DNA from 4 places in the Bradyrhizobium sp. McL0616 genome. Region 1 is predicted to be linked to each of the others. Evidence: predicted binding sites of a transcription regulator. Region 1 holds the regulator's gene; each other region holds the start of a gene.

What was found. The regulator LexA, encoded in region 1, represses DNA repair genes until DNA is damaged. The targets are predictions, from matches to a motif close to TGTTCNNNNTGTGTTCNG.
Region 2: ACPPVR_RS32830 (DUF3072 domain-containing protein) is a predicted target of LexA. The motif match lies at 1,613-1,630, and genes of this name have one in related genera.
Region 3: ACPPVR_RS29805 (ImuA family protein) is a predicted target of LexA. The motif match lies at 2,008-2,025, and genes of this name have one in related genera.
Region 4: ACPPVR_RS33270 (PA0069 family radical SAM protein) is a predicted target of LexA. The motif match lies at 1,951-1,968, and genes of this name have one in related genera.

What each region holds. Positions count from the first base shown of each region.
Region 1 covers NZ_CP188255.1:4,252,084-4,255,146, forward strand. Annotated here, with positions in the region: gene ACPPVR_RS20660 (hypothetical protein) at 223-657, opposite strand; gene ACPPVR_RS20665 (hypothetical protein) at 850-1,053, opposite strand; gene lexA (transcriptional repressor LexA) at 1,240-1,935, opposite strand; gene ACPPVR_RS20675 (autotransporter outer membrane beta-barrel domain-containing protein) at 2,310-3,063, shown strand, end outside.
Region 2 covers NZ_CP188255.1:6,829,223-6,832,285, reverse strand. Annotated here, with positions in the region: gene ACPPVR_RS32845 (Do family serine endopeptidase) at 1-387, shown strand, start outside; gene ACPPVR_RS32840 (hypothetical protein) at 658-1,020, shown strand; gene ACPPVR_RS32835 (DUF6496 domain-containing protein) at 1,033-1,308, opposite strand; gene ACPPVR_RS32830 (DUF3072 domain-containing protein) at 1,382-1,576, opposite strand; gene ACPPVR_RS32825 (hypothetical protein) at 1,692-1,913, shown strand; gene ACPPVR_RS32820 (hypothetical protein) at 1,994-2,323, opposite strand; gene ACPPVR_RS32815 (hypothetical protein) at 2,322-2,627, shown strand; gene ACPPVR_RS32810 (HWE histidine kinase domain-containing protein) at 2,624-3,063, opposite strand, start outside.
Region 3 covers NZ_CP188255.1:6,153,748-6,156,810, forward strand. Annotated here, with positions in the region: gene ACPPVR_RS29800 (Y-family DNA polymerase) at 1-1,258, opposite strand, end outside; gene ACPPVR_RS29805 (ImuA family protein) at 1,158-1,943, opposite strand; gene ACPPVR_RS29810 (putative DNA modification/repair radical SAM protein) at 2,106-3,063, shown strand, end outside.
Region 4 covers NZ_CP188255.1:6,918,671-6,921,733, reverse strand. Annotated here, with positions in the region: gene ACPPVR_RS33275 (phosphoketolase family protein) at 1-1,767, opposite strand, end outside; gene ACPPVR_RS33270 (PA0069 family radical SAM protein) at 1,990-3,063, shown strand, end outside.

The sequences.
Region 1 (3,063 bases):
GAACGTGTCCGCCGCCTCAAGTCGGAAACAGCATCGGCCATTTGCTTGCGGAACGGACGTTCAAAATTCAGGCAGGGCAGCGCAAACTTCGTGCGACGTGCAGGTGCGGTGGGCTGATCTCTCTCGGTCGGATGCGAGGTGCAAGCAACTCCATACCGCCGGCCGCGGCCGGCGATGGACATTTCAATCCTGGCTCCGACCTGGCGGCCGGGGATGGCGGTGTCAACCAATCGGCAGGCGGGTGATGGTCGGCTGCCTGTCGGCGACGATCTGCGGCTTGTGCTCGCGCTCGCCGACTTGTTGGGTCACCGGCAATTGCAGCACGGTCGCACGCTGGCCTTCGACGAGCTGTGTCACCAACACGTATTTGCCATCGGGGAATTCGATCGCGTCATGATGGCGATCGGGAATGTGCGGATCGATCTTGCCGAACTTGCCGACGCGCGAGTTGATGGTGCGCGTCCAGATCCAGCGATTGTCGTAGCGGACACTGTCGGCGAAGGCGAGCTCCGTTCCCGGCAGCAGGCAGACCGCGACGGACATGTCGGCTTCGGAGGCAAAGCCGCGCGTCGAGGTACCGCGGAAGGTTGTCGTGACGATCGTCTCGCCGACTTCTGCGGGGCGCGTCGCGACGGCGTGCAGGCTGTAGTCACACATCAGGGTGCTCCTCATTCGAGATAGCAACCCGCGCCTCTTCTGAGGCACAGGCCCCTATCAGAGTGGAAGCCTGCAAACGTCTGCTGGGTTGTGGGCAAATCTGCGGCTTGGGTCCGTAGGCTGCCATCACAATATTTTTTTCAAATGCGCGAGGAACAAATCCCGCCTTCGTGCATTCTGGGAGCTTCGACGTTAGCGGCCGGCAGGTGCCGACCAACCCGAATATTGCCAGGCTGGCTGCGCCGGCTCGACCGCGTTGCGGGCATTGCGGAATTGCTCGCCGGTGGTTGCCTGCGCTGCCTTGCGGACGTGGTACTGCGACTGCGCGGCGAAGGCTTGCGACGCTGATGCTGCGATCAGCGCCATCGTGACTGTGCTCAGAATGATCTTGCGCACATTTGTCTCCTCGGTCTCTCAAAGGCCTGCGAAGCAATGCGTGCTTCTTTGCGGCGTACCGAAGATCTAGCGCGGGAGGGGTGGCCGGATAATCTGTGCAAAACCAGAAGGACTATCCAGCCGGAGCGGACAATCGTCCGCTCCAATCGTTAGCGCGCGGTCGCCAATCGGCGGCGCGCAGAAGACTCAGTACTTTCGGTACAGCCCGATCAGCTTGCCCTGAATCTTCACCCGGTTGGGCGGCAGGATGCGGACCTCATAGGAGGCGTTGGCGGGCTCGAGCGCGATCGAGGCGCCACGGCGGCGGAAGCGCTTGAGCGTTGCTTCCTCGTCGTCGATCAGGGCCACCACGATATCGCCGGTGTCGGCGCTCTCGTTGCGCTGGATCAGGGCCATGTCGCCGTCGAGGATGCCGGCCTCGACCATGGAATCGCCGCGCACTTCGAGCGCGTAGTGTTCGCCCGAGCCGAGCATGTCCGGCGGTACGCTGATGGTGTGGCTGCGGGTCTGCAACGCCTCGATCGGCGTGCCGGCCGCGATCCGGCCCATCACCGGCACCGCAACAGGGCGCTCGCCTTCGTCCGCGGACGCGCTGGAGCGGACCTTGCCGAGATTGCCCTCGATGACGCTGGGCGTAAAGCCGCGGCGGCTGCCGGCGGCGGCCTGGAGCTCGGGCAGCTTGATCACCTCGATGGCGCGGGCGCGATTGGGCAGGCGCCGGATGAAGCCGCGTTCCTCGAGCGCGGTGATCAGGCGATGGATGCCCGATTTCGAGCGCAGATCGAGCGCGTCCTTCATCTCGTCGAAGGAGGGCGGCACGCCGCTTTCCTTTAGACGTTCGCTGATGAACCGCAGAAGCTCGTATTGTTTGCGCGTTAACATCTCGACCAAAATCCCCCGGTTGATGTCGTTCGATTCCGAGACGCTGAATTCAGCAATAAGCCGCTACATGCTCGAAACAAATCATGAACGGACACTATATGTTCGATATGTGTTCCGCAACCCCTTAATTTACCGTGAACATGACGACGTTCGCCGGTTCGCGTAAATCGCCGATGCAGGGAATGCGCCTGGTTATTGTGCTCGTTCGACGGTTTGTTGCCGATCAGGCACAAGCGATAAGTTTGCGCCCGACGCGCGACGGTTTTGGATGCTTTGCGCATTGTGATGATTCGCTCGGCTCCTAAGATGAGCGGCCCTGAAATCGAATCGAACAAACGGGCGGGCGCGGCGAGTTGTAGCCGCGGGTGGGGCTGATGATCGGGGAATGTCTCTGCGCGCGGCAGCCGGCGGTGTTGCTCGCGGCGGCGGGATCGGCTGTGCTGTTCGTCGCCAGTATCCTTGCGACCGCGCCAGCCTTGGCTGCTTGTGCGACGTCGGGCACCGATCCGGTCTCGGTGACCTGCGCGGCTGATACCACGACGACGAACACAACCAACAACAGTACGGGCATCGCCACGGTCGCCCGGATTCAGTCGTTCAACGCCGACCTGATCGGGCAAGTCGGCAGCGGCGTTACGATCGATGGCTTTGGCCTTGATCTCGTGACGACCAAAGCCAGTGGCGGGATCAATTTCACCAACGCCGGTACGGTCACGACCGGGCAAAACGTGAATGCGTTGCAGCTCGTTGGCAACGGCGGCGCGGTCACGTATGGCGGCGTGGGTACGGTGACAGCCACCGGCGCAGGCAGCGGCCTGCAACTCGGCAATACCGGCTCGGGATCGATAACCGCAACTGTCGGCGGCGCGGTCACGGCATCGAATGGTTCGGCCATTTCAGCGGTCGGCGTCGACGGCGCGGTCACGGTCAATGTGCGGGGTGCGATCAGCGCCACGCAAGGCGGTGTCCTTGCGTCCACCAGTGGCATTGGCGACGTCACGGTGACCACGACGGCGGCCGGCACGATCGAATCGTCCCATATCGGCGGCATCATTGCGCAGTCGTCTGGCGGGGGCGGCAATGTCGTTGTGACCACAGCGGGGGTAATCGGCGGCATCACCCCGATCT
Region 2 (3,063 bases), 2.6 Mb from region 1:
GTCTTCCACAAGGGCGAGAGCAAGACTGTGACGCTCGCACTCGGCGAGTTGCCGAATGAGCGGCAGGCGCAAGGCAAGGGCGATGACGGCAAGGCTCAGCAAGGCGCCGGTACGCCGCGCCTTGGTCTCAGCCTGGCCCCGGCGGGTGACGTGCAGGGCGCCGGCCAGAAGGGCGTCGTCGTCACCGAGGTCGATCCGCAGGGGCCGGCAGCGCAGCGCGGCATCCAGACCGGCGACGTCATCCTCAATGTCGGCGGCAAGCCCGTCGCCAATGTCGGCGACGTCCGCTCCGAGCTGGCGCAGGCCAAATCGTCCGGCAAGAACAGCGTGCTGTTGCAGGTGAAGAGCGCGGAGGCGACCCGGTTCGTCGCGGTGCCACTGGCCTAAGCCCAGCGTACCCAGGCAAATTCAAAAGGCGGCCTGCGGGCCGCCTTTTTCGTACCTGTTTGCCAGATACCCACAGGCACCGATAACATTCTCGTTAACGGCAGCAATGATGACGGGGTTCGTCCGAAAAAGCCGCGTTCGCTCGTCAGACTTTGGATTCGCGTGTTGTGCTTTGGCGTGACAACGCCGAGGTGATTTGCAAGCGTGGAACTTCGGACGTCCGGCTGCTTCCTGGAACCCGCCGGTGGTTCGCTTTTGATCGGTGCCGATATGGATCGATTGAAGCTCTCGCTGAGGCGTGCGCTGTTCGTGGCGCCGCTGGTGCTGTGGACCGGAAGCGCCATGGGGCGCGACGACGGCCGCTACGCCGATTCGCCGCTCAAACCCTGGTTCGACAGCCTGCGCAGCCATCTCGGCCCGTGCTGCTCGGATGCCGATGGCGTTGCCGTGGCCGATCCCGATTGGGAATCTCACAACGGGCACTACCGGGTGCGCCTTGACGAACAATGGGTGGATGTACCGGATGACGCCGTCATCACCGAGCCGAACCGCGCTGGCCGCACCATGGTCTGGCCGGTCAAGACGGCCTTCGGCATTTCGATCCGCTGCTTCATGCCGGGCAGCATGATCTGAGACCAGTGAGTCTTACCGCTTGGCGGATTTGCGCTTCGACTTTTTCTTGGCCGTTTTCTTTGTCGCCTTCTTTGTCGCCTTCTTGGCCGTCGTCCGCTTCGGGACCTTCTTGCCCTTCTTGCGCGCTTCGGACAGGCCGATCGCGATCGCCTGTTTGCGACTCTTCACGCGTCCGCCGCGACCGCCAGGTCCGCTCTTCGCGGTACCCTTCTTGTAACGCCGCATCTCGCGCTCGACATCGCTGCCGGCGCTGCGCGAATAGCGACGCTTCTTTGCCTTTCGTGCCATCAAGTCTCTCCCTTGGCCCGGGGAGAGAGAACCGCATCGGTTACGCAACGTTCCAAATGCGCGGGCCGCGCGCTCAGAACGAATTCGCCAGCTCGATCTCCGCTTCGAGCACCTGGATGCGGCGCGCGGCTTCAGCCGAGGTCAGCCCCCGATCGTATTGCGCGGGTTGGTAGGCCTCTTCGCTCAGCCGCTTCAGCCTCAATCCCTGCGTCCGGCTCATCTGCTCCATGAGAAAAACCTTGGCGTCGTATTTACCCTGAACCTGCATGTCCACGCTCCAAACTGAATTCGCGACTTGACTATATGTTCTTATTTTGTTCTAACAAGCCATGGACAACAGAATTAATGAAATTCGACGTAAAATCAGTGTCTTGAGGCTGGAGATGGCGGGTATCGAGGCGTCCGTGCGCGACCTCGTCAACCGCGATCGCGAATGCACCGAGCACGCCCTGGCGCAGATGGATCTGCGCCGGAAAATCAAACTGCTGATCAGCGAATGGAAGGCGGCCGGCGGCGGCGAGGTTTTGCCCGACATCCGCAACCGGGTGCGTCTTCGCTCAGCGACGATCGAGAGCAAGCCGGTTCGCGTGGCCGCGCGCCGTTAAGACATTTCGACGACGCGCGAGCGCGTTGTCGCGAGACTGAGTGAATCCGAATAAAGCGTCGCACGCACGTCACGCACGCTTCAAGACTCCTTGTCCTCATTGAGGATGAACACGACACCCGTCAGTGCTGCACCGATTGCAAACGTCGTCACCAGCGTGGCGACAAAGACGAAGACGGCCGCGCTTCCGCCATGGTTCAGCAATTCTGCGACCGCAGGATTAGCCAAGACCAGAGCCAGTGTGAGAGCTAGACCAAGCGCGGCGCCCATCAGCGCATGCGTCATCAGCTTGATGACTCCCGCGGGAGAGATCAGGCCTGGCGATTTTTTCGGCGACTTTTTTGCGCGCATGGAACTGCCGCTCGATCTGGCATACAAACGCGCGGGGTGATCGCGGGTTCCATCCCGCATGAAGGAATTGTCATTGGCCGCTTCATCCGGCGTTCATGCCCGCCTTGCGAGGATGAGCGCCATCAACACGGGAACATTCGAGATGGGTAAGGTGGTCTTTCTCTATCGCTCGCTGGCGTACCGCAACGCCGCGGCCGACATGTTGCGCAAGGCGCGCAGCCTGCCGCGCGGTACGGAGCGCAGCGCGGCCCGCCGCTACGCGACGGCGTTGCGTGATCTCGCACAAACGGAAGCCTGGCTCGAAGGGCGCCTCGCCGATGAATCTCGGTCGATGCCGCGATTGAAAATAGCTGCGTCGCGTTAGCCTAACGCACGCTGCAGCTCGAGCAAGGTGTTGGCGTCGAACTTGTCCTGTGCTGCCGATGCGGCCCCAGTCTTTAGCGTCAGCGGCACCTCCAGCCGGCACAACAGGCCCTCGGCTCGCCAATCGAATTGCGCTTGTCCACCGAGCTGGGATTCGACACTCGCCAAAAGGCTCCTTGTCCCGAAGCCGCGCGATTTCGGCGTTCGGACCAGCGGCCCGCCGGATTCCTCCCAGGTCAACGTGAGAAGTTCGTTCTCGGCCCGCCAGCCGATCGCGAGCCGCCCCGATCGCGTCGAGAGCGCGCCATATTTTGCCGAATTGGTGAAGAGCTCGTGCAGCGCCAGCGCCAGCGTCTGCGCGGTGGTCGGCAGCAGCTGCACCTCGGGCCCCGCAAGCTTGATCTGCCCGCCCAGCGAATAGGGTGCAAGCTCCTCCT
Region 3 (3,063 bases), 1.9 Mb from region 1:
TGCGCGCCGGCCACTCGGCCTGCATGGCGGCGGCGAGATGATGCTGCGCTGATGCAGCCAGCACGGCATGCTCCGGAATATGCGTGTCCTGCGGCAGGTGAACGACGACGCGCTTGCCGCCGATACGTGCGGCGATGCGGTCGATCAGTGCGGCCAGCTCGTCATTATCGTGAACATGGGCGTCGAGATCGCGCTGCTCCTGCACCACGATCTCGGTGCGGCTCGCCGACAGCCGCACCATGTCAAAGCCGAAGCCGGGATCGAGGGGATCAGCGAGTGCGTCGAGGCGCTCACGAAACAGCCGGTCGATCACCGCGCTTCGCGTCACCGGCCGCCCGGTCTCGACCATGATTGCGCGCACGACGCCATCAGTGCGGAAGAAGGCGGCCTCGAGACGACGTGCGCCCTTGCCTTGTTTCTCCATGGACGCGATCAACGTGTCGGCCAGCCGCGACAGCGTCATCGCGATCATGGAGTCGGTTGCGATCGGCTCAGCAAAGCGCTTTTCAACGATATAGTCGGGCAGCGGCTTGCGCGGGCTGATCGGGGCATCGCCCTGCCCCAGTGCATGCGCGAGCAGCGTCGAGAACCTCGCGCCGAACCGCGCCGTGATCTCATGTGGCGCGCGCGAAGCGACATCGCCGATGGTTTTCAGGCCGGCACGGCGCAGGCCGGTGGTGATCGCCTCATCCGCGCCGAGCGCGGACACTGGAAACCGGTTGATCGCCGCCGCCTCTCCGCCATCGGCGACGATGCTGCCGGAGTCCTGCCGCGTCAGCGTGCGCGCGCAAACCGAGGTGCCGGCGATCGCCGCGCTGACGGCAAAACCCTGACGCGCGAGCGCACGAACGAGGGTCTGCAACAGAGCGGCTTCGCCGCCGAACAGATGCGCACAGCCGGTAATATCAAGGAATAGCCCGTGTGGCGCATCGAGCGCCACCAGCGGTGTGAAGCGGTCGCACCAGTCGGCGATGTCGCTAAGCGTCTTCGCATCGGCCACGACATCGGCGTCGAACACTCTCAGGTCCGGGCACATCGCCCTGGCATTGGCCAGAGGTTGACCGATATGCAGCCCCAAACGCGACGCCGCATCGTCGAGCGCATGGATCACCAGCGCGTTGTTGTCCTTGATGACGACGATGCTGGGCTCGGAATTATTACCCAGCCCGCCGTTGAAGAACCGCTGGATCCGATCGATAGGCAGGCGCGGCAGCCACAGGCTGAGGATACGCCGACGGCTCACTGAACTGGCACTCATCACATTTCCATTCCATGATCCACCGGCCGGACGGGCCATGACGATTGCGCAAGAGTTCGGCATCGAAGCGCGGCGCGCCCCAGGCACTCCACATCGCCCCCGGCGGGGAATGCGCCGCGCGCAGCATCCATCGCGTCTCCGCGGTCGACGGCAGCGGCTGCGCGGCCATCCGCAGCAGCAAACCCGTTGCGCCGGACGACTGCGCGGCCAATGTCAGCTTGCGGCTCGCCACGAGATCGAACTGCCTGGTCTCGCCCCAGAGCTCGAGCACCACCGCGCCAAGCGCATCGCAGGCGAGCGCATCGGCCGAGGTGCGCAGCGCGCTCTCGACATCGGCAGCGCGCACCATCACTACGCGACGCGGATCGAGGCCGAGTTCGGCGAGCCCGCTCATCGACAGCGCGCCGGTCTCCAGTTCAGAAAAATCCTGTCTCACCCACAAAAGCGGTTTGCGCGTTGTCACACGCCCCGCAAGTCCGGCGACAAAGCCCGTCGCGGCCGCGCCCTGAGACCCAGCGCAAAACACCTCGTGGATTGCCGCGCGCGCGAGCCCGCCCTTCAGCGCGTTGTCGACCTCGTTGTGGCCGAGCACGACGCGATCGCGCTGATGCACGACCTCCGCCGTCTCGATGCGCTCGATCTGGCCGCGCAAGGTCGCAAGCGCGCTTCCACGTGCGCCGCTCATGGTCGCCGCTCCTTCTCGGGATGGATGCCGTGGCTCTCAAAAAGAAACCAACGGCTGGCTCATTTGTTCATGATATGTTCTAGTATAAAGCTAACGGCGACCCGAGAGTCAATCGAATTGGCGCTCAGTCGGATTCGTGAGCTGAATCAAAGGGATTCCAAGATGGACGTGCAACGCAAGCTGGAGATTCTGGCGGACGCCGCCAAGTACGACGCGTCCTGTGCCTCCAGCGGCACCGAAAGGCGGGATTCCAGCGACGGCAAGGGCATGGGCTCGACCGCGCCGGGCATGGGCATCTGTCATTCCTATGCGCCGGACGGACGCTGCATCTCGCTGCTCAAGGTGCTGCTGACCAACGCCTGCAATTACGATTGCCTCTATTGCGTCAACCGCGCTTCCTCCAACGTGCCGCGCGCCCGCTTCACCATCGACGAGGTGGTCAAGCTCACGCTCGACTTCTACCGGCGCAACTACATCGAGGGACTGTTTCTCTCCTCCGGCATCATCCGCAGTCCTGATTACACCATGGAGCAGGTGGTCGGCGTCGCGCGAAAACTGCGCGAGGAGCATCACTTCCGCGGCTACATCCATCTCAAGACCATTCCCGAGGCCGACGACGCGCTGATCACGGAGGCCGGCAAATATGCCGATCGTCTCTCCATCAACATCGAGATGCCGGAGGAGACGAGCCTGCAGCAATTCGCGCCCGAGAAGGACGTACGCGCGATCCGCCGCACCATGGGCCGGCTGCGGCTGAAGCTGGACGAGGCCGAGGAAAGCCGCACAACGAGAACGAAGGCAAAGCCGCAACGCTTCGCACCCGCCGGCCAAAGCACGCAGATGATCGTCGGCGCTGATGCGGCCTCCGACCACACCATTCTCCACACCAGCGCCAATCTCTACGGCTCATACCGGCTGAGGCGCGTCTACTACTCCGCCTTCAGCCCGATCCCCGACGCCAGCCGCGCGTTGCCCCTGCGCGCGCCGCCGCTGCTGCGCGAGCACCGGCTCTACCAGGCCGACTGGCTGATGCGGTTCTACGGCTTCGACGTCGGCGAGATCGTCGACGACAGCGCGATGCTGCCGCTCGACATCGATCCCAAACTCGCCTGGGCGCTGC
Region 4 (3,063 bases), 2.7 Mb from region 1:
CTGCTTGCCGGCGACGATGACGTTGATACGGTCATAAGTGCGCAGGCAGTGGTCGGCGATCCAAAGCAGCGTGTTGGCGTCCGGCGGGAAATAGATGCGGACGATGTCGGCCTTCTTGTTGGCAACGAGGTCGACAAAGCCGGGATCCTGATGGCTGAAGCCATTATGGTCCTGCCGCCAGACATGCGAGGTCAGGAGGTAGTTGAGCGAGGCGATCGGCCGCCGCCACGGCAAATGCCGCGTCACCTTGAGCCATTTGGCGTGCTGGTTGAACATGGAATCCACGATGTGGATGAAGGCCTCGTAGCAGGAGAACAAGCCGTGACGGCCAGTGAGCAGATATCCTTCGAGCCAGCCCTGGCAGAGATGCTCGCTCAGCACCTCCATGACGCGGCCGTCCCGGGCGAGATGGACGTCGTAAGGTTCGGTCGGTTCCATCCAGACGCGTTCGGTTGCCTCGAACACCGCATCGAGCCGGTTTGACGCGGTCTCGTCCGGACCCACGATGCGGAAGTTGCGCGCGTCTGCATTGAGACGGATGACGTCGCGCAAAAATTTGCCGAGCTCGCGCGTCGCTTCCCCGGTGACGCCGCCGGGCTGCGGCACGTCCACGGCGAAGCTGCGAAAGTCCGGCAACTTCAGCTCCTTCTTCAACAGCCCGCCATTGGCATGCGGGTTGGCGCCCATGCGGCGGCTGCCTTCGGGGGCCATTGCCCTTAGCTCGGGGATGAGCGCGCCGTCCGCACCAAACAGCTTTTCGGGCTCGTAGCTGCGCATCCAGTCCTCGAGAATTTTCAGGTGCGCCGGATTTTCGCGGCAGCTCGCGACGGGAACCTGATGCGCGCGCCAAAAACCTTCGACCTTCTTGCCGTCGACTTCCTTCGGGCCGGTCCAGCCCTTGGGGCTGCGCAGCACGATCATCGGCCAGCGCGGACGCTCGACCGTCTTTCGTCCGTCGCGCGCATGCTGCTGGATCGAGCGGATGCTGGCGAGCGCGACATCGAGCGCATCCGCCATGGTCCGGTGCATCAATTCGGGATCGTCGCCCTCGACGAACAGCGGCTCGTGGCCAAGCCCGCGGAACAGGTTTCGGATCTCCTCGTCGGGCATCCGTCCGAGCACGGTCGGGTTGGCGATCTTGTAGCCGTTGAGATGCAGGATCGGCAGCACTGCGCCGTCATGCGCGGGATTGAGGAACTTGTTCGAGTGCCAGGACGCCGCCAGCGGCCCGGTCTCCGCCTCGCCGTCACCGACGACGCAGGCGACGATCAAATCGGGATTGTCGAGCGCCGCGCCATAGGCGTGCACCAGCGCGTAGCCGAGCTCGCCGCCCTCGTGGATCGAGCCCGGTGTCTCCGGCGCGGCGTGGCTCGGGATGCCACCGGGGAAGGAGAACTGCCTGAACAATTTGCGCAATCCGTCCGCATCGCGCCCGATGGTCGGATAGATCTCGCTGTAGCTGCCCTCCAGATAGGTGTTGGCGACCATGCCGGGGCCGCCATGGCCGGGACCGCAGACATAGATCATGTCAAGGTCCAGCGCGCGGATGACGCGATTGAGGTGGGCGTAGACGAAGTTCAGCCCGGGCGTCGTGCCCCAATGGCCGAGCAGGCGCGGCTTGATGTGCTCGGGCCGCAAGGGCTCGCGCAGCAGCGGGTTGTCCAGAAGATAGATCTGCCCGACGGACAGATAGTTGGCGGCGCGCCAGTAGCGATCGAGGAGATCGAGTTCGCTGTGCGCGACGGCCGATTGTTGTTGATTTGTCATGTTCCTGCCGACCTTCACCAAGGATCGTCACCAACTGTGTTCCGGGACGATCGATCCCAAAATTGATCCTGCTCGGGATCAAACGGGATCGCGGCGCGTGCGGTGTTGCGTGAGGTCAAGGCCGGGCGCGCGAAGTTTGGGCAGCGCTACTGTGCATGGGGTTGTTTTCGAGTTTTTTATTCTTGTTCTTGATTTGTTCCGATCGCATGCTATCTTGGCTTCATGAGTCCAGCATCCTCTCATGCTCTCAAGCACCCGCCGGTCACGGCGCCCTCCGAGCCGGCGGGTGCGCCTTCTGATTTCCCCGAACTGGCTGTCGCCATCGACAAACAGCGCAGGCGAGGGCGGGGCGCGCAATCCAACGCCAGCGGCCGCTTTGAGGCCGAGGCGCGCGTCGCCTTCGACGACGGCTGGCAGAGCCTTGAGGAACTGCCGGCCTTCAAGACTACGGTCGGCGTCGACACCTCGCGCAAGGTGATCACCCGCAACGATTCCCCCGATATCGGCTTCGACCGCTCGATCAATCCCTATCGCGGCTGCGAGCACGGCTGCGTCTACTGCTTCGCGCGGCCGACGCATGCCTATCTCGGCCTGTCGCCGGGGCTCGACTTCGAGTCAAAGCTGTTCGTCAAGCCCGACGCGCCAGCGCTGCTCGAGAAGGAACTCGCAGCTTCAGGCTACGAGCCGCGGATGATCGCAATCGGCACCAACACCGATCCCTATCAGCCGATCGAGCGCGAGCGCAAAATCATGCGCGGCATTCTGGAGGTGCTGGAGCGCGCCGGCCATCCCGTCGGCATCGTCACCAAGTCTGCCCTGGTCACCCGCGACATCGACATCCTCGCGCGGATGGCCAAGCGCAATCTCGCCAAGGTCGGGATCTCCGTGACGTCGCTCGATCCAAAGCTGGCGCGCACCATGGAGCCGCGAGCGTCGACGCCGCCGAAGCGGCTGGAGGCACTTAAGCAACTGTCGGACGCCGGCATTCCGACCACCGTGATGGTGGCGCCCGTGATTCCCGCGCTGAACGATTCCGAGATCGAGCGCATTCTGGATGCGGCGGCCCATGCCGGCGTCAAGGAGGCCTCCTATGTGCTGCTGCGGCTGCCGCTGGAGGTGCGCGATCTCTTCCGCGAATGGCTGATGGCGAACTATCCGGACCGCTATCGCCACGTCTTCACGCTGATCCGCGACATGCGCGGCGGCCGCGATTACGACGCGAAATGGGACGAGCGCATGAAGGGCACCGGCCCGATGGCCTGGACCATCGGCCGCCGCTTCGAGATCGCCTGCGAC